Regions from separate parts of the Sporosarcina trichiuri genome, predicted to be linked through region 2. Evidence: a T-box and tRNA genes for the amino acid it is inferred to sense, from the RefSeq annotation. Region 2 holds a T-box; the other holds one or more tRNA genes.

Region 1 (9,697 bases), 1.3 Mb from region 2:
GTCTGATCATCCCGGCGGCGTTCACGTTCCTCGCAAACCGGGCGGAACCTGAAAAGCGCGGCAAGAGTACAGCAATTTCCGGTGCGTTCGTCGGCCTGGCCGCCATTGCCGGGCCCGCGTACAGCGGGATCATATCTTCAAAGATCACGACGCCCGGCATCATGCTCATCAACGGGGTCATCATGGTAATCCTGGCAGCATGCGCAATCGTCTTCCTGAGGACGTTTAAGCGCGGAAAGAAGCCATCAGCGAAGCCGGACAGCAAGGAAGTCCGGGGACTGTTCCGCAACAGGGGAATCCAGCGGGCGTTTGCCGGCGCCTTCTTCCTCATGTTCTCACAGGGGGTGCTTGCGCTCATCCTGCCGCTCAAAGTCGAGGCGCTCGGGTTCGAGACGAAAACGACCGGGATGCTGCTGAGCACGTTTGGCGTGATCGCCATTCTCGTGTTCCTGCTGCCGATCAACCGGATCTTCGACCGTGTGCGTCCGATGATCACGCTGGCGTTCGGGATCTCGCTCATGGGCGTCAGCATGCTGCTGCTGAGCGGTGCGGATGATCTGGCCAGCCTGTTCGGCACGATGTCCGTCTATGGCGTCGGGTTCGCGTTCCTGTTCCCGTCCATCAACTCCCTGCTGATCGATTCCTCGAGTCCCGCGTCCCGCGGCCGGGCGTATGGCTATTTCTATGCGTTCTTCTCGATGGGTGTCGTGGCGGGCTCCTACGTCATCGGTGCGCTCGATCTCGAGTACCGCTCCGCGTTCATCGTTACGGGCATCGTGCTGCTGATCGTCGCTGTCTACACGATCTACGGCCTGATGCGTAAGCAGTCGTCCCCTGTCCGGCCCTGACTGGACAACATGCAAAAACCGCAAGCCCTGAGCTATTGAGCCAAGGCTTGCGGTTTTTGCATGCATTCACTTATACAGTCAGGCTTCCTGGAGACCGAACGACTCGATTTCTGTGATGAACACTTCGCCGTATGATTCGAGTTTGCTCTGGCCGACCCCGTTGACATCGAGGAATTCGTCCGCTGTCCGCGGTTTCTTTGCGGCCATGTCCTTCAGGGTCTTGTCCGAGAAGATGACGAATGGCGGAACGCCCGCTTCCTGGGCGAGTGTGCGGCGCAGCTGGCGCAGCCGCTCGAACAGCGGGTCATCTTCGGTCAGCTGTTTCGTCACGAACGATCCTTTCCGCCCGATCTTCTCTTTACCGAGAAGAACGTCTTTCCCCCGTTCCGCCACTTGGATGGTCGGGAACTGGCCGTTCTCGACGGACAGGCAGTTCGCCGAAATGAGGAACTCTATGAAATCCGCCACTTCTTTGGCATTCTTCCCTTTCATGAGTCCGTATGTCGACAGTTCGTCGAACCGGAACTCGAGCAGTTTCTTGTTGCGGGAGCCTGTCAGCACCTGGGCGATCATCGTCTTGCCGAACCGCTGCCCCATACGGATGACGCAGGACAGCACTTTCTGGGCATCGAGTGTGACGTCGAGCTGCTCGCGGGTATCCGTACAGTTCGCACAGCGTCCGCACGGCGGCGGTTCCTGTTCGCCGAAGTAGGTGATGATGTACTGCTGGAGACAGTCCTCCGTATGGCAGTAGTCAATCATCCCCTGCAGTTTCTCGGTTTCTGAACGCATGCGCGACGGATCCTGCGACTGCTCGATCAGGAACCGCTGCGTCTGGATGTCCTGGGAGGCGAACAGCAGGATGCACTCGCTGTCGAGTCCGTCCCGCCCGGCACGCCCGGCTTCCTGGTAGTAGCTCTCCATGTTCTTCGGCATCTGGTAGTGGATGACGTAGCGGATATTGGATTTGTCGATTCCCATGCCGAACGCGTTCGTCGCCACCATGACGGATGCTTCGTCATTCAGGAACCGGTCCTGTTCGCGCTGCCGTTCATAATCGTCCATGCCGCCGTGGTATTTGGCGACCGCGACACCGCTGCGTGCGAGCTGATCGTGCACACTTTCGACCGCTTTCCGCGTTGCCGCGTAGATGATGCCGGCTTCGTCCTTGTTCTTGCTGACGTAGTCCTTGATGAACTTCTCGCGGTTCTCGCCTTTCACGACCGTGAACGTCAGGTTGCCCCTCTCGAAGCCGGTCAGCACCGTCTGTTCCTGCGGAATGCCGAGCTGTTCGCGGATGTCTTCCCGTACGGTCGGTGTCGCTGTTGCCGTGAGGGCAAGCAAGACCGGTTTTTCATCGAAACAATTAAGCACCCGGCTGATATTGCGGTAGCTCGGCCGGAAATCGTGTCCCCATTGCGAGATGCAGTGGGCTTCGTCGATGGCGATCATCGGCACTTTCATGCGGCCGAGCTCACGCATGAACGACTCGGATTCAAGCCGCTCAGGTGCGATGTACAGCAGTTTGTAGTGGCCGTCCCGCGCGTTCTCTAGCGTACCGAAGTATTCTTCCGTGGACAGTGTGCTGTTGATGTATGCAGCCGGGATGCCGAGCTGCCAGAGGGCATCCACCTGGTCTTTCATGAGTGAGATGAGTGGGGATATTACGAGGACCGTCCCTTCCATCAGCATGGCCGGCACTTGGTAGCACAGTGATTTACCGCCGCCGGTCGGCATGACACAAAGGGCGTCCGAGCCGTCCATGACGAGCTGGATGACCTGTTCCTGGCCTGCCCTGAACGAGGGGTAGCCGAATTTCTCTTCGAGTACGCCGAGCGCCTGCTCCATCATCCTATGACCTCCTTCCGTTCAAAACACGCCATTCATCGGACGAATGGCGTGCTGTCGACTGTCTGTCAGCTCCCGGGATTATTCTCCTCGAACAGCAGCCGCTCTTCTTCGCGGCTGTGCAGTTCATTGACGACGAGAAGCGCGTAGAATTTCTGCAGGACCGTCGGGCTGATCCCTTCCGTCTCCTTCAGCTGCTCGATATCCGCCACGACCAGGCGCATGATGTCATGATCGCGCGTCAGCTGGGTCACTGCCTTTTCGAGTGAAGGATCCTCTTCCTTGATTTCCAGATAGAACCCTTCCTCTTCCGCATCCGCATGGCTGATCACACGTGTCTTCCAATAATCGATCAGATCGTCCGCAGCGCGCTCCGCATTCTTCTGATCGCCCTGCTGGAGGAACTCGATCAGCATCTCCGTCTTGCCGACTGCGCCGGATAAGCCGCCTTCGTGGATCGCCCTGTGGGACTGCAGCTGTTTCAGTGCCGGACCTGCCATTGTCTCCACCCTTTCAATCGTATTGTCTAGTATTAGAATACCAGATACGGGCCCAGAAAGAAACGGACACGGCATACGGACGGCAGCCGGAAAAGCAGAAAACCGCCGGCTGCACAGAGCAGCGGCGGTTTTCGGTATGTATGGCGGAGACGAGAGGATTTGAACCCCCGCGGCGCTTGCACGCCCTAGCTGATTTCGAGTCAGCCCCCTTCAGCCTCTTGGGTACGTCTCCATCAGAACGAGATATAGTATATCACAAACAAAAAGCAGCCGACAATAAAAAAATCCCCGTTCCGCAAAATTTTCTGCGGCACAGGGAGACTGCTCCTTACATCTTCGCGATTTTCACGTTGCTCACCATCGCATAGGACAGAACGAGCATGGCAATGACGAAGTACGGAGCGCCGACGTACGGAATCGCGAAATAGAGAACGGTCAGGATGACACCTGCTGCCGTGATCGGGATGCCGCGGAACGAGCCGTCAAATTCCTCCACATTGTAGCGTGCAAGGCGGACTGCGCCGGCAGCGATGTAGATGATCGTCGCCGCGATGCCGACCCACAGCATGCCGGACAGTGCCGTGTGGTAGATCAGCAGGGCCGGTGCCACACCGAACGAAATGATGTCACTGAGCGAGTCCAGTTCTTTTCCGAATGCCGATTCCGTATGGAAGTGCCGGGCGGTCATGCCGTCGAACCTGTCGAACAGCGCCGCCAGGAAGATGAACACCAGGCTCATATGGGACAAATCCTTCGAAATGAGCAGAATCGCGATTGCGCCGAAACTTAAATTGATCAAAGTGATGGCATTCGCCAATTGTGCCTTCACTTTAGTATAATCAAAATATCTGAATGAAAACATATTGTGCCTCCTTGTATTCTATACTAGCTGAAGATGGTGAATCCTATGAAAAAAAGATTGCTGAAAAAATTTGTCGAACTGACCGGCAGCCCGGTTGCTTCCGCACTGCTGCGGCAAATTTCCGCCTCCCGCCTGAGCAGACCGCTGATTTCCGTCTATTCGAAAGCATATTGTATAGATGAAAGCGAAATCGAGCACCCGCGAACTTCCTACGGCAGCCTGCAGCACTATTTCACGCGCCGGCTGCGCACTGGTGCCAGACCGTTCGATCCGTCGCCGGAAGCACTCGTCTCACCTGCGGACGGCTTTCTGAGTTCGTTCGGCCGTGTTGAAGACGGGCACCAATTTACAATAAAAGGTCATACCTACAGTATAAATCAAATCTTCATGGATGAACAGAGGGCATCCCAATATAAAAACGGCTGGTATTTCGTCTTCTACCTGTCACCTGCGGATTACCATCATTTCCATTACCCCGCTGACGGCACTGTCACCAGCCGCTATGCACTCGGGACTGTTTCCTATCCGGTGAACGGCTTCGGGCTGACACACGGCGACCGGCCATTCGAGACAAATTACCGCCTGATCACTGAACTGTCTTCACAATTCGACAAACTGGCACTTGTCAAAGTGGGTGCTCTTAATGTAAACTCCGTACAGCTCTATTCATCTGACAAACAAGCGGTCAAAGGGGAAGATTTCGGATTCTTCTCATTCGGCTCGACGATTCTCCTGTTCACTGCAGGCGACTCCCCATTCACGCCGGCGGTCGGACATCCAGGCCCCGTCCGGACGGGCGAGACGATCGGATATTGGCAGTAAATGTGCGCTGATCAGCTTAGAAACGGCAAAAGAGGGATATCATGAGTTTGCTGCAAGACTATATTATCCAATACGGTTATTTCATTGTATTCGTGTTCCTGTCACTTGGTATCTTCGGTCTGCCGATGCCGGATGAAGTCGTCATCATCTTTACTGGCTACCTTTCTTCTTCCGGTCTGCTGAGCCTTGCAAGCGCCCTGCTGATTGCGATTGTCGGGGTGTTCATCGGCACGCTCGTCACGTATACGATCGGCAAGAAAATCGGACGGCCGATCATCGAACGGTTCGGGAAATGGATCGGATTATCCGAAAAGCGTGTCGGCCGGGTGGAACGCTGGTTCAGCCGGTACGGTTCCTGGACGGTTACACTCGGCTTCTTCGTCCCCGGCATGCGGCACTTCGTCTGCTGCTTCTCCGGCATCAGCGGCATGAACGTCCAGCGGTACATGCTGTTCTCTTCGCTTGGCACTGTCGTCTCCGGAATTCTCTGTGTTTCACTCGGCTACCTCTTCGGCTGGCCGTTCTGATAACTGTACAAAAGCCGCCCTGCAGATTCACTGAACCCAGCAGGCCGGCTTTTTTCATGTGCCGGGTAATCCGGATTCCTGTCCAGAAAGCGTCGCCCTGCTAAGCTGACGGCACAAATATTTTCATCCACCGGGCTCCCGCATAGCTCAGCTCGATAAATTCCATTGCTGGCACCCTGCTGCCCCTATCTGTTTAAATCGATGAACTGATTTTGTTCCCCACCCTCTTTCAAGTTCTATTATCGGCACACTCTCCTTTAATGAAAGTGCCGTATAAAACAAAAACTGCAGTACTCATCAGTCCTGATTGATGTGTACTGCAGCTGTTTCTTCATATACCTCTGTCCAGTTCAACGAGCCGGTGGTACCGCCCGGATTTCCTAAGCAGCTCCTCGTGTGTGCCTTCCTGTGCGATCCGCCCGTCTTCCAGGAAAATGATGCGGTCCATCAGTTCCATCCCCATCAGATGGTGGGTGATCCAGATGACCGTTTTTCCTTTCAGGCTGTCCAGCATCGTGCGGATCAGATTACGCTCTGTCTCGGGATCGAGGCCGACGGATGGTTCGTCCACGATGACGACCGGCGTATCATTCAGCAGAATGCGGGCGAGCGCGAGACGCTGGCGTTCCCCTCCCGAGAAGCGGCGGCCCGCTTCCTCAGTCTGTGTCTGCAGACCGTCCGGCAGACGGCGGATGTATTCCTCGAGACCGACCTGGCGGATGGCCGCGTCGAGTTCCTCAGCGGACGCATCCGGTTTACCGAGACGCAGATTGTTTTCGATCGTCGTGCCGAACAAGTATGGTTTCTGGTTCAGGACGCTGACGAGCTGGTGGATATGATCGCCGTAGGATGATGGCGGCTGTCCAGCGATTGCAATCGTCCCGGCATCAGGCTCCAAGGCACCGAGCAGCAGATTGAGAAACGTCGATTTCCCTGCACCGCTCTTCCCGAGTACAGCGATCCGTTCCCCTTGACCGATCGAGAGTGTCATATCGCTGAGCGCTTTCCTGGCACCTTCCTGATAGGAATAGGATGCCCCGCTGATCGAAATGCCGACCGGCCCAGCAGGCACCGGCAGCGGGTCTTCGGTCTCCCGTATCTGACTTGCGGTCTCTTCCGTGAAACGGAGACGGGTGAACGCCTCTTCATAAGCCGGAATCCGCTCCATGGCATTCGAAATCGGAATAAGCGCCTCGATGATCGGCAGTGTCACCAGTGTGAATGCAGCGATATAGACAGGTGTGATCACACCGTCCGCCGCCTGGATCCCCGCCCAGATACCGACAACCACGGTGATGATACCGGAAAACAGCTGGAGCTGCAGCGTCCTTGCCTGGTCTTTGCGCGTGATGTCCAGATCCGTAGAGTAGCTCGCATCCCGTTCAGCCCCGAACTTCTCAAGGAAGTCGGCGGAACGGCTGCTGATCAGCCAGTCCCGGATGCCGTACACCGCATCACCGAGTGTATGGTACAGCCGCGTATGCTGCTGTTTCGACCGCTGCATGTGCCGCTTGCGGATACGCAGCGAGTACAGCGGATAGACGAAGACGAACACGCTGAGGCACAGGCCGATGAACAGGCCGAACTTCCAGTCGAAGACGGACAGCGAGACCGTTGCGAACAGGAACAGGACCAGTCCGCTGACGACCGGAAAGATCGTCCGGATGTAGACGTCCTGCAAGTGCTCGATATCATCCGCAAGCGTACCGAGCAGATCGCCGCGCTTGAAGCGCGAGCGGATGAACAGCGCTTGCGGCTCGAGTGCCCGGTACAAGCGGATCCGCATGTCGGACAGCACTTTCAGCACCGCATTGTGGCCGGTCATGCGCTCCGCATAACTGAAGACGGCCCGGGACAGTCCGAACGCCCGGACCAGCACGATCGGCACATAGACAAGCAGTATCGTCTCCGGCCGTTCGGATGACCGGGAAATGAGATAGCCTGACACGAAAATCAAGAGCGAAGCGGACAGCAGGGACAGGAAAGCCAGCAGGACGGACGACGACATCAGTTTCCAGTACTTCTTCACATACGGGGTCACGAATCCGGTGACGTGGTTCATGCAATCATCCCTTCCCGCTGTGCGGCCGCAAGCTTGCTGTAGACACCATTTTGCGCTAGCAGCTCTTCATGCGTCCCCTGTTCAGCGATTTGTCCGTCCTCCATCACAAGGATCCAGTCCATCTCCTTCATCCAGTGCAGCCGGTGTGTCGCAAAGAACACGAGCCGGTCCTCGAGAAGCGGCAGCAGCAGCTGCTTCACTTCGTGTTCCGTCTCAATATCCAGATGCGCGGTCGGCTCATCGAGCAGGAGCACATCCGATTCGTCAAGGAGTGCCCTTGCAATGGCGACCCGCTGCTCTTCGCCGCCCGACAGCGGCCGGCCGCCCTGACCGATCATCTCCCCGTATCCGCCCGGCAGCTCGGCAGCCAGAGCGGACAGCCCTGCCTTCCGTGCCGCCTCTTCCACTTCCGCATCACTGGCCTGCGGATGATAGAAGCGGATGTTGCCGGCGAGGGTGTCGGAAAAGATTGTCGGATGCTGCGGGATATAGGTCACCTGGCTGCGCCACGAAGGATGCTTCAGGGAAGCACTCTCCACCGTACCCACCCGGAACAGTCCTGAATCGGGTGAAGTGAAGCCCGCAAGCATATCGATGAGCGTGGACTTCCCCGATCCGGAGGCGCCGACGATCCCGACCTTCTGTTTACCGGTTATCGAAAAACTCAGATCCCGTGTGATTTCAAGACCATGGTCACCGATTCTGCCGATATGCTCGGCGGTGAATCGTTCAGCCGCCGACCCGGCTGGCAGTTCCGGACCGGCCTCCGTTGCGGCAGCCGCACTGTCTGCGAGCAGCCGGCGGATTTCCGCAGCTGCATCCTTCCCGTCCATCGTCGCATGGAAATCGCTGCCGAGATCACGGACCGGCTGGAAATACTCGGGCGCCAGGATCAGGATGAACAGCGCAGCTTCCAAGCCGATGCCGCCGTTGATGAGGCGCAGTCCGAGCTCGACCGCGACGAGTGCGACGGACAGGCTTGAGAAGAAGTCGAGCGCGAACGACGACAAGAACGCATACCGGAGGGACCGGTTGGTCGCAATGCGGTATTTGTCGCTCACCTCTGCGATATTGCGCTCATGCGATTTGCTCCGTCCGAGGAACTTCAGTGTCTCGATCCCCTGGATGGAATCCGCGAAATGGGTGGACAGCTGCCGGTAGGTGCCCATCTGATCGTCGACTTTCTTCTGTGTCAGCATGCCGATCAGGATCATGAACACGACGAGGATCGGCATGACAATCAGAAGGGTCACACCCGACATGATGTCGGCAGTGAAGATGTAGATCAGGATGACGAGCGGCGTGACCCCCATCGCCACCGAACGGGGGATGAACAGCTCGACGTATTTCCGGAATTTCGGGACCCCTTCCAATGTCAGTGTCAGCAGGGAACCGGTGCCCTGTCTTGCAACCATGCCTGTGCCGTCCTTCATCAGTGCGTCCGTCAGCTGATCCTGATAGGAACGCGCGATGCGGTCGGCAAAGCGGAATGCAATCCGCTCCTTCGCCCATTGTAGGAAGTGGCGGACTGCGTGAGCAGCGAAAAACAGCGCGAACGACCCAGCGGCCCCTTTCCACTCAGCCCCCTGGAACAGGCGGGTGATGGCTGAAGACAGGGATAGTGCCTGCACGATGATTGCTGCCGCCTGCAAGACGGTCAGCACACCTGTCAGGAAAAACACTTTCCTGCCGCCGCTGAACCGCAGAAGGTCCCGGTCCATCATCAGTACTCCAGATGCTCCGAGTCTTCTGTCAGACGCTTACGGAAGACGTAATAACTCCAGATTGTATAGCCGATGACGATCGGCACCATCGTCAGCGCGACGAACGTCATCAATTTCAGGGAATACTCACCCGAAGCAGACGCTTTGATGGTCATATTGAACGCCGAGTCGATCGTGCTCACGAGGACGTTCGGGAACAGGCCGATGAAGAAGGAAGCCGTCACAGCAGCCAGCGTGACCGCAGTTACGGTGAAGCTGAACCCTTCCCGGCCTTTTTTGATAAGACGATGCAGCAGGGCATACAGGATGAGCACAACTGCGAACAGCGGGATGAGAATGGCCTGACGGCTTGCAAAAGCGTCCGTATAGACGGCTGTCAGACCGATGAATACCGCAAGGACAATGCCGGCAGCCCAATAGATCCTGAGCGCTGCTTCCTTCGCCCGTTTCCGCATCGGTCCCTCCGTCTTCAACGTGAGGAACAGCAGGCCGTGCAGGTAGGAC
Region 2 (9,697 bases):
TGAAGTCCGTATGGATCGCTTCATGGTCGAGATTCAGATCGGATATCCCTTTGTTCATCCCTGCACCCCTTTCCGTCATGCGACCACGTCCCGTTTGTTTTCGAACTGCTTGTACTGTTCTTCAACCATGATCCGTTTCAGCAGCAAGACCGCCTGCCGGACCTCTTCGAACGTGTTATACAAAGCGACCGGTGCGAGCCGGATGCCGTTCGGCGCCCGGAAGTCCGGGATGAGTCCGTTCGCTTTCAGCGCCTTGCAGATGCGTGCTGCTTCCGGGTGGACGAGGAACACATGCCCTCCCCGTTCCGCGGCGTCAGCCGGACTCGCTGCGGTGAATCCGTAATCTCCGAGTTCCGTATTCACGAGATCCAGCAGGTAGCCTGTCAGGGCGAGCGACCGTTCCCGGATCGCCGGAATCCCGACTTCATCCAGAAGTTCCAAAGAGCCGATGAGCGGCGCTGAACTGAGCAGATGCGGGGTCCCCATCTGGAGCGCGCCGGCGTCCGCGGCGGGTGTGAACGTATGCTCCATGTCGAACTGCCGCTCCTTGTCGGAACCGAACCAGCCGGCGAGACCCGGCGCTGTGCCGAAATGGCGTTCGTTGACGTACAAGCCGCCCGTTGCGCCCGGTCCGCCGTTCAGATGTTTGTAATTGCACCAGAAGGCGAAGTCCGCGCCCCAGTCGTCGAGGTGATGCGGCACCGAGCCGATCGAGTGGCACAGGTCATAGCCGGCGAGGATGCCGCGGTCATGGGCCGCTTTTGTGATGCGTTCCATGTCGAGCACCTGACCGCTTCGGTACAGTACACCTGACAGGATGACGATCGCCGTGTCGTCCGTCATCGTCTCGATGATGTCCTCCGTCTTCAGTGTCTGGCCGTCCCGGCTTTCCACGCGGATGAGGTGTTCCTCCGGATCGAGCCCATGCAGCCGCAGCTGGCTCTGGATCGCGTACAGATCCGTCGGGAAGTTCAGTTCATCGGCCAGGATCTTCGTACGCCCGTCCGCCGGCTTGAAGAACGTCGCGAGCAGCTGGTGAAGGTTGGACGTTGTCGAGCCTGTCGCAATGACCGAGGACGGATTTGCGCCGATTAATGGGGCCATCATCGCGCCGATCTGTTCAGACAGATGGAACCACGGCCGCTCCCCCTGCGTCCAGCCGTCGATGCCATGCCGCTTCCATGTGTCGAGCACCGCAAGCAGTGAAGATTCCGCCCGCTTGGACAACAGGCCGAGGGAGTTGCCGTCGAAATAGATGGTGCCGTCCTGTATGTAAAATTCGTCCCGCCGGCTGGCGGCGGCATAGCGCGCCTCCAGCTGGGCCGCGTAGTCAGGTGTATTGAGAGTCGATGTTGTCATAATGATCCGCTCCTTTGTTTGCAGAATTCATGATGTCCAGTACAGTTGCACTCTTCTTTCTTTCTCCGGAGAACGGGAAAACCCTTTCCCGGCAGCTCGAAAGCTGGAGGGAAAGGGCTTTGATCAGCCGCGCAGAGCTGCTGTTTTCGTCAGGATGCCGCCGATCTTCTCGACGATCAGTTCCACTTCGTGCGCATTGGTCAGCAGGTCGTAGTCGTTGATGTCAAGACGCAGTACCGGGCAGGCGCTGAAGGAATCGATCCACGTCTCGTAGCGGGCGTGCATCTCCTCCCAGTAGCTGGTCGGTGTCTCCTGCTCCATTTCCCGGCCGCGCTCATGGATGCGGTCGATGATGCAGTCGATCGGCCCTTCCAGGTAGATGAGCAGATCGGGGTGTGGGAAGTACGGTGTCATCACCATCGCGTCGAACAGGTTCGTATACGTCTCGTAATCGACCGGATCCATCGTGCCTTCTTCCATATGCATGCGGGCGAAGATGCCCGTGTCTTCGTAGATGGAACGGTCCTGTATGAAGCCGCCGCCGTATTCGAAGATACGTTTCTGTTCCTTGAACCGCTCGGCAAGGAAATAGATCTGCAGGTGGAAACTCCACTTCTTGAAGTCCTCGTAGAACTTGTCCAAGTATGGGTTCTGATCGACCTTTTCGAATGAAGTCCGGAAACCGAGCGCTTCCGCAAGCGCGGTGGTCATCGTCGATTTGCCGACGCCGACTGTCCCGGCGATCGTGATGACCGCATTTTGCGGAATGCCGTATTTTTCTCGTAGGTTCATGGGTTGACGCCTTCTTTCTGGATTGCTGCCTGTACAGCGTTCAGGATATAGTCACGGTCACGGGAATTGGCGACGAAATCGAGTTCATCGCCATTGAAACGGAGTACGGGGATGTCCGGATGCTGCTGTTCGAATTCATCGATGAACGTCTCATAGTCCGCGGACAGCCGGCGCAGGTAGGCCGGGTCCATGCCGCGCTCGTAGTCGCGGCCACGCATGGCGATGCGCTTCATAAGTGTCTCGAGACTCGCATGCAGATAGACGATGACATTCGGCACCGGCATCCCTGCTGTCAAGATGCTGTAGATCTGTTCGTATTTCGCATAATCGCTGTCGGAGAGACTGCGTTTTGCAAAAATAAGGTTCTTGAAGATATGATAATCGGCGACAACCGGTTTTCCGGCCGCCAAGTAATGCTTCTGGATGTCGCCGAGCTGCTTGTACCGGTTGCAGAGGAAGAACATTTCCGTCTGGAAGCTCCACTCTGCTATATCGTCGTAGAATTTATTGAGAAACGGGTTTTCGTCTACAATCTCCATGAGCAGATGGAACTGCTGTGTATCGGAAATCGCCTTCGATAACGTGGACTTGCCGACACCGATCGGCCCTTCCACCGCGATGAACGGAATGGTCATGACTAACGCTCCTGTCTTTCAGTTACTGTCGTCCTTTCAGTGTATCACAAGCGGATGGGAACAGGGTGTGACATTTTTTCCACGTGGAACATTTTCACCTGTCCGTGCTACACTGAAGGTAAGGAGCGATGTCGATGAATATGCAGGAACGAGACGAGCATTTCATGGGGCTCGCAATCGAGGAAGCGATGAAGGCGGAAGCGATCGGTGAAGTGCCGATCGGTGCGGTGATTGTCCACCACGGTGAAGTGATCGCCCGGGCGCACAATCTGCGGGAGACGACGCAGAACGCCGTGACGCATGCGGAACTGTCCGCGATCGAGCAGGCCTGCGCGGTGATCGGCAGCTGGCGGCTCGAGGAGACGGAATTGTATGTGACACTCGAGCCCTGCCCGATGTGTGCAGGAGCCATCCTGCAGTCGCGCATCCCGACCGTCGTTTACGGGGCGCGCGATCCGAAGGCAGGCTGTGTGGACACGCTGTACCGGCTGCTGAACGACCCCCGGTTCAACCACGAATGCACCGTCCGGGAAGGTGTGCTGGGCGAGGCTTGCGGTACCCTGCTCTCTGGGTTTTTCCGCAGCCTGCGTGCAAAGAAAAAAGCGGCCAAACGAAAAGCGGCAGAGGAAGCCGAATGACTTCCCCTGCCGCTTTTTCCAGTTGTCTTATTCTGCCGGTGTGATGAATTCCCGGCCGCCCATATACGGACGCAGCACTTCCGGAATCCGGACCGAGCCGTCTTCCTGCTGGTTGTTTTCAAGCAATGCCGCAACGGTTCGGCCGACTGCCAGCCCGCTGCCGTTCAGCGTATGGACGTACTCCGGCTTGCCGCCTTTTTCGCGGCGGAACCGGATGTTCGCCCGGCGCGCCTGGAAGTCCTCGAAGTTCGAACAAGACGAGATCTCGCGATACACGTTCTGCGTCGGGATCCATACTTCGATGTCGTACTTCTTCGCCGCAGTGAAGCCGAGGTCCGCTGTGCACATCTTCAGCACACGGTATGGCAGTTCCAGAAGCTGCAGAACTTTCTCCGCATGCCCTGTAAGTTTCTCGAGTTCATCATACGAGTTGTCAGGGTTGACGAAACGCACCAGTTCCACTTTGTTGAACTGGTGCTGACGGATGAGCCCGCGTGTGTCACGTCCCGCTGAACCCGCTTCCGAGCGGAAGTTCGTGCTGTACGCAGCGAACGCCTTCGGCAGCATGTCCGCCGGCAGGATTTCATCGCGGTAGAAGTTCGTCACCGGCACTTCAGACGTCGGGATGAGGAAATAATCTTCTTCCGGAATCAGAAATGCATCCTCCTCGAATTTCGGCAGCTGGCCCGTTCCCGTCAGGCTCGCACGGTTCACGAGGTACGGCGGCAGCATCTCCTCATAGCCGTGCTCCTCCTGATGCAGATCCATCATGAAGTTGATGAGGGCACGCTCGAGACGTGCACCAAGTCCGCGATAGAAGACGAACCGGCTGCCTGTCACTTTCGCAGCCCGTTCAAAATCGAGGATCTGGAGTCCTGTCCCGATTTCCCAGTGCGGTTTCGGTTCGAAGCTGAACTCCGGTGTCTCGCCCCACTTGCGCACTTCCACGTTGTCGTCTTCGCTGTCGCCCATCGGGACGCTTTCATGCGGGATGTTCGGGATGCGCATGAGCACATAGTCAAGCTGCTCTTCGATCTCATGCAGTTCGTTGTCGTACGCTTTGATGTCCTCGCCGACCTTCCGCATCCTCAGTACGAGCTCATCAGCGTCCTGCTTGTTGCGCTTCATCTCCGCGACCTGCTGGGATACTTCGTTGCGCTCCGCCTTCAGTGCTTCCACTTTCGCCAGCAGCTCGCGGCGTTTTTCATCGAGCTCCGGGAACCGGTCCAGTTCCGAAATATCCTCCCCGCGTTTCGCTAATTTCTGTTTCACACCTTCAAAATCCGTCCGCAATACTTTCCTGTCCAGCATTTGAATTCCTCCTTCGATTGGTCACGATTCCCCGGTTTCCGGGCATAAAAAAAGCCCTCCATCCCCTGACATCAGGGACGAGAACTACCCGCGGTACCACCCAGTTTAACCAGCACAAAGCTGATCCACTCCAGGACGGTAACGGCTCCGGTGCCGGCGCAGGCCTACTTCAAGTTCAGCCCGGCTGCTCAGGGACGGATTCACAGTCGTTTCCGCCGGCTTGCACCACCCGCCGGCTCTCTGGTCGAAAACAGATCTGCTACTGCTTCCCCTCATCGTGTTTAGTGTATGAAAGTACCTTTACTGTACTATAAGGCCGCCTGTTTGGCAAGTGCACTGACGGTTCCTCCTGGACGTCTGGACCGCTTGCGGTATACTGGCCCTATGACCTGTCCTGTTATTGATTTTCTACACTCCTGATGCAGGTCAGAAACGGAGGGGACCGATGGAAGAATGGCTGATTGCCTTGGACAAATCACACGAACTGCCGCTGTATGAACAGATTTACCGGCAGATGAAGCGCGATATTACGGAACAGCGTGTACCGGTCGGAAAGAAACTGCCGTCAAAACGCAAGCTGAGCGAATTTCTCGCGGTCAGTCAGACGACCATCGAACTGGCATACGGCCAGCTGACTGCCGAAGGCTATATCACCGCCGTCCCGCGCAGCGGCTATTACGTCCAGGATATCGAAGAACTGGCGTATACCGAGCCCGCCGCTTATACCGGGACACCGGTCTCGATGTCGCGGAAGGCGGAAATTGATTTCTCTCCCGGAATGGTGGACACCGAGTCGTTCCCGTTCAAAAAATGGCGGAAAGCCGCAAAAGATGTCATCGATGAGCAGGCGGCGCACCTGCTGCAGCTCGGCGACCCGCACGGTGACGCCGAACTGCGTGCCGAAATTGCGACCTACTTATATCATTCCCGCGGGGTCATCTGTGACCCGGATCAGATCATCGTCGGTTCCGGAACCGAGCAGCTCATCCCGCTCATCATCCGGATCCTCGGGGACGGCGCTGTCTATGCCGTCGAGGACCCGGGCTACCCGCTCAGCCACCATGTGTTCGACCAGGGGCAGCGAAGGGCCATCCCCATTCCCGTAGACGCGGAAGGGATGGACACGGACCGTCTCCTTCAGTCGCCGGCGACTGCGGCGTATGTCACGCCGTCACATCAGTTCCCAACAGGCACTGTGCTGTCAGCGCCACGCCGGGCAGCATTGCTGAACTGGGCGGCAGGGCATCCGGACCGGTACATCATCGAGGACGATTACGATGGGGAATTCCGCTATGCCGGACGGCCGATCCCAGCCCTTCATGGTATGGACCGCGGGGACCATGTCATCTATCTGAGTACGTTTTCGAAGTCTCTTATGCCCTCACTGCGGATCGCCTATATGGTGCTGCCAAAACCGCTCCTCGACCTGTACCGCGGCGCGTTCATCCATTATGCATCCACCGTCCCGCGGATCGATCAGCATATGCTCGCCCGGTTCATGGCGGACGGACAGTTCGCCCGGCATCTGAACCGCATGCGGAAGCTGTATCGGAAAAAGCTGCAGCTGCTGCTCGAGCAGCTTGCCCCCTATCAACCGGCAGTCACCTATTCAGGGGATGAGGCCGGCATGCATATCATTGTCACACTTGCACTCGATCGGTCGGAAGAGGAACTTGCCGAAGCTGCACTGCAGGCCGATGTGCGGGTCTACCGCCTGGACAGCTACCGGTCGGGCGCATCCTCTGGATCTCCCGCCTTCCTGCTCGGATTCGGCGGTTTGACGGATCAACAGATCACAGAAGGTGTCCGGCGGCTCATGGCCGCCTGGACCATCAAAAAAAGGAACAGCGCAGAATGACTCTGCAGCTGTTCCTTTTTCATCTGTTAAAACAGGCCTTTGACGAACCCGCTGGCACTGTCCCAGAGACCCGAGAAGAAATGCCCGATTCCGCCCATCGCAAGGGAGAACCAGCCGGCCTTCTCGACCGCCTCTTTCGTGACGACTTCAGCGCCTGCATCCGTGCCGTCGACATAGCCATAGTCTTCGGAACCGTCTTTCTTCACGAGTTCCACATGACCGATGACCGTGCCTTTCTTGACAGGGGCTTCCAGTGAACCATCTTTCAGCTTTTTCTTGTCGATGACGAGCTTCGGTTCATACTGATCCTTCTCACTCGTTTTCACCATCATTGTGATCGGTTCCTTCACTTCAATTGCAGCTTCTTTCTCTTTCCCTTTCAGGACAGGGAGGGTTTCCTTGCCTTTGAACTGGTACCCTTCCGGCACGAATTCCACTTCGGAGAACTGGCTGAACCCATAATCGAACATCGAGCGCGCCGCTTCAAAACGGGCTCCGTATGACCCTTTGCCGTTCTTATCGACCGCATTCATGACAACCGCGATGACCCGCTTGCCGTCGCGCATCGCAGTCCCGGTGAAGCAGTAGCCGGCAAATTCAGTCGTTCCGGTCTTCAGGCCGTCAACACCTTCATAGGCATACACGAAACCAGGAAGCATGAAGTTCCAGTTGTCCATCTTCGTTTCATCGTCCGTGCCTTTCCGGAAATACTCCGTCGTGATCTTCGTCGTATCGAGTACTTGCGGATAATCGCGCAGCAGCGAATACGCAAGCTTTGCGACGGACTTGGCAGGCATGACATTCTCATCATTCGGGCCTGTCCCTTCCGGATGCATGCCGTGCAGGTTGGCATTGTTCAAACCTGTCGAGTTGACGAATTTATAGTCGGTCAGACCGAGTTCCTTCGCCTTTTCGTTCATCATTTTCACAAATTCCGTTTCCGTGCCGGCAATCGTTTCCGCAATCCCGATCGTCGCAGCATTCGCCGAATAGATCGCCAATGCTTCGTACAGTTCCTTGATGGAATACGAGCCGTCACGGCGGAGCGGCACGTTGCTCAGACTGCCGTCCTGTGAAACAGCATATGTATAATCGGTCACTTTGTACTGCTGATCCCACTTGATCTTGCCTTCATCGATCGCTTCGAACAGAAGGTACTCCACCATCATCTTGGACATGCTCGCAAGGCCAAGCGGTGCGTCGGCATTTTGTTCATACAAGATCTTTCCACTGTCCGCGTCAATCAAAATCGCTCCGTCCACGTGCAGACCGAGTGATGTGTCCGCCTGTGCGGTGGATGCACCGAACAACGTGATCAGCAGCACTGCTGAACACAGGACAGACAGCCATCTGTTCTTCATTTTCTTCACATTTCTACCCCCGTTACTGCAATTTACTCCCATAGTTTATCATACCTCAAAGAGGGCGGGGAGTGTATAACAAAAAAAGCACCTTTCCGCCCATATGGGACGTCCGGAAAGGTGCTGAAGTTCCTGATGCTCAGGAGATCGTATAGTTCGGTGCTTCTTTCGTGATCTGCACCTGATGCGGGTGGCTTTCGCGTAAGCCTGCACCCGTCATGCGGATGAACTGCGCTTCTTCACGCAGCGTATGCAGATCCTTCGTACCGCAGTAGCCCATGCCGGCACGGATGCCGCCGATCAGCTGATGCACGGTATCTGACAGCGAGCCCTTGTACGGCATGCGCCCTTCGATGCCTTCCGGGACCAGCTTCTTCGCATCATCCTGGAAATACCTGTCTTTCGAGCCGCGTTCCATGGAGGAGACGGAACCCATGCCGCGGTACACCTTGAACGTCCGGCCCTGGTAGATCTCCGTCTCGCCCGGGCTTTCCGTCGTGCCTGCCAGCAGGCTGCCGAGCATGACGGCATGTCCGCCGGCCGCGAGTGCCTTAACGATGTCGCCGGAGAACTTGATGCCGCCGTCCGCGATGATCGTCTTGCCATGCTCCCGTGCGACCGCTGCACAGTCGTAGACTGCGGTGATCTGCGGAACGCCGACACCGGCAACCACGCGTGTCGTACAGATGGAGCCCGGGCCGATACCGACCTTGACGACATCCGCTCCAGCTTCATAGAGTGCTGCCGTCCCTTCGGCTGTTGCAACGTTGCCGGCGATGATGGCAAGTTCCGGATATGTCTCCCGGATCTTCTTCACCATCTCCAATACGCCTTTCGAGTGGCCGTGCGCCGTGTCGAGGACGATGGCATCGACTTCCGCTTCGACGAGCTTTTCGACACGCACCATCGTATCAGAGGTGACACCGACCGCTGCAGCTGCGAGCAGCCGGCCGTGCTTGTCTTTCGCCGCATTCGGGAACTCGATGACCTTCTCGATATCCTTGATCGTGATCAGGCCGGACAGATGCCCTGCCTCGTCCACGATCGGCAGCTTTTCGATCTTGTGCTGCTGAAGGATCTTCTCCGCATCTTCAAGTGTCGTGCCGACCGGTGCCGTGACCAGCTCCTCTTTCGTCATGACATCGGAAATGAGGAGTGAATAGTCCTGGATGAAGCGCAGATCACGGTTCGTAATGATGCCGACCAGCTTCCGGTTATCGAGCGTATCGACGATCGGCACACCGGAGATCCGGTATTTGCCCATGAGGTGCTCTGCATCGTAGACCTGGTGTTCCGGTGTCAAATAGAACGGATTCGTGATGACGCCATTCTCCGAGCGTTTGACGGTCACGACCTGCTCCGCCTGCTCTTCGATGCTCATGTTCTTATGGATGACGCCGAGCCCGCCCTGACGCGCCATGGCGATCGCCATTTTGGATTCCGTCACCGTATCCATGCCTGCACTGATCAGCGGCACATTCAGCTGGATCATATCAGTCATCTTGACGGACAGCGATACATCCTTCGGCAGTACCTCCGATGCTCCCGGTACCAGCAGCACATCATCAAAAGTCAGTCCTTCACGTGCAAATTTCGTCTCCCACATGTCTGACGCCCCCCTGTAGTTTCGGTTAAATATTAGATAATAGGTTATCAGCGGTGCTGAACCGTGTCAAGGAAGCCCCGACAAGTAAAAGTATTGCCGCTTTTCGGTTAAATAAGCTTTTCAATGGCATCTTTCAT

What was found. The T-box of region 2 lies ahead of serS (serine--tRNA ligase). A T-box ahead of a tRNA ligase gene usually reads a tRNA of that ligase, here a tRNA-Ser.
Region 1: it has a tRNA-Ser gene. The T-box ahead of serS (serine--tRNA ligase) is inferred to sense a tRNA for this amino acid. The anticodon was not compared.

Annotation. Positions count from the first base shown of each region.
Region 1 is NZ_CP129119.1:587,495-597,191, reverse strand. It holds gene QWT68_RS03275 (MFS transporter) at 1-848, shown strand, start outside; gene recQ (DNA helicase RecQ) at 927-2,699, opposite strand; gene QWT68_RS03265 (hemerythrin domain-containing protein) at 2,765-3,196, opposite strand; tRNA gene QWT68_RS03260 (tRNA-Ser) at 3,338-3,428, opposite strand; gene pssA (CDP-diacylglycerol--serine O-phosphatidyltransferase) at 3,525-4,058, opposite strand; gene asd (archaetidylserine decarboxylase) at 4,104-4,880, shown strand; gene QWT68_RS03245 (DedA family protein) at 4,922-5,407, shown strand; gene cydC (thiol reductant ABC exporter subunit CydC) at 5,739-7,469, opposite strand; gene cydD (thiol reductant ABC exporter subunit CydD) at 7,466-9,190, opposite strand; gene cydB (cytochrome d ubiquinol oxidase subunit II) at 9,193-9,697, opposite strand, start outside.
Region 2 is NZ_CP129119.1:2,371,578-2,381,274, forward strand. It holds gene kynA (tryptophan 2,3-dioxygenase) at 1-58, opposite strand, end outside; gene kynU (kynureninase) at 76-1,359, opposite strand; gene QWT68_RS12010 (deoxynucleoside kinase) at 1,483-2,151, opposite strand; gene QWT68_RS12015 (deoxynucleoside kinase) at 2,148-2,786, opposite strand; gene tadA (tRNA adenosine(34) deaminase TadA) at 2,921-3,424, shown strand; gene serS (serine--tRNA ligase) at 3,452-4,735, opposite strand; T-box leader at 4,806-5,020, opposite strand; gene pdxR (MocR-like pyridoxine biosynthesis transcription factor PdxR) at 5,181-6,593, shown strand; gene QWT68_RS12035 (serine hydrolase) at 6,620-7,963, opposite strand; gene guaB (IMP dehydrogenase) at 8,094-9,560, opposite strand; gene QWT68_RS12045 (glutathione peroxidase) at 9,668-9,697, opposite strand, start outside.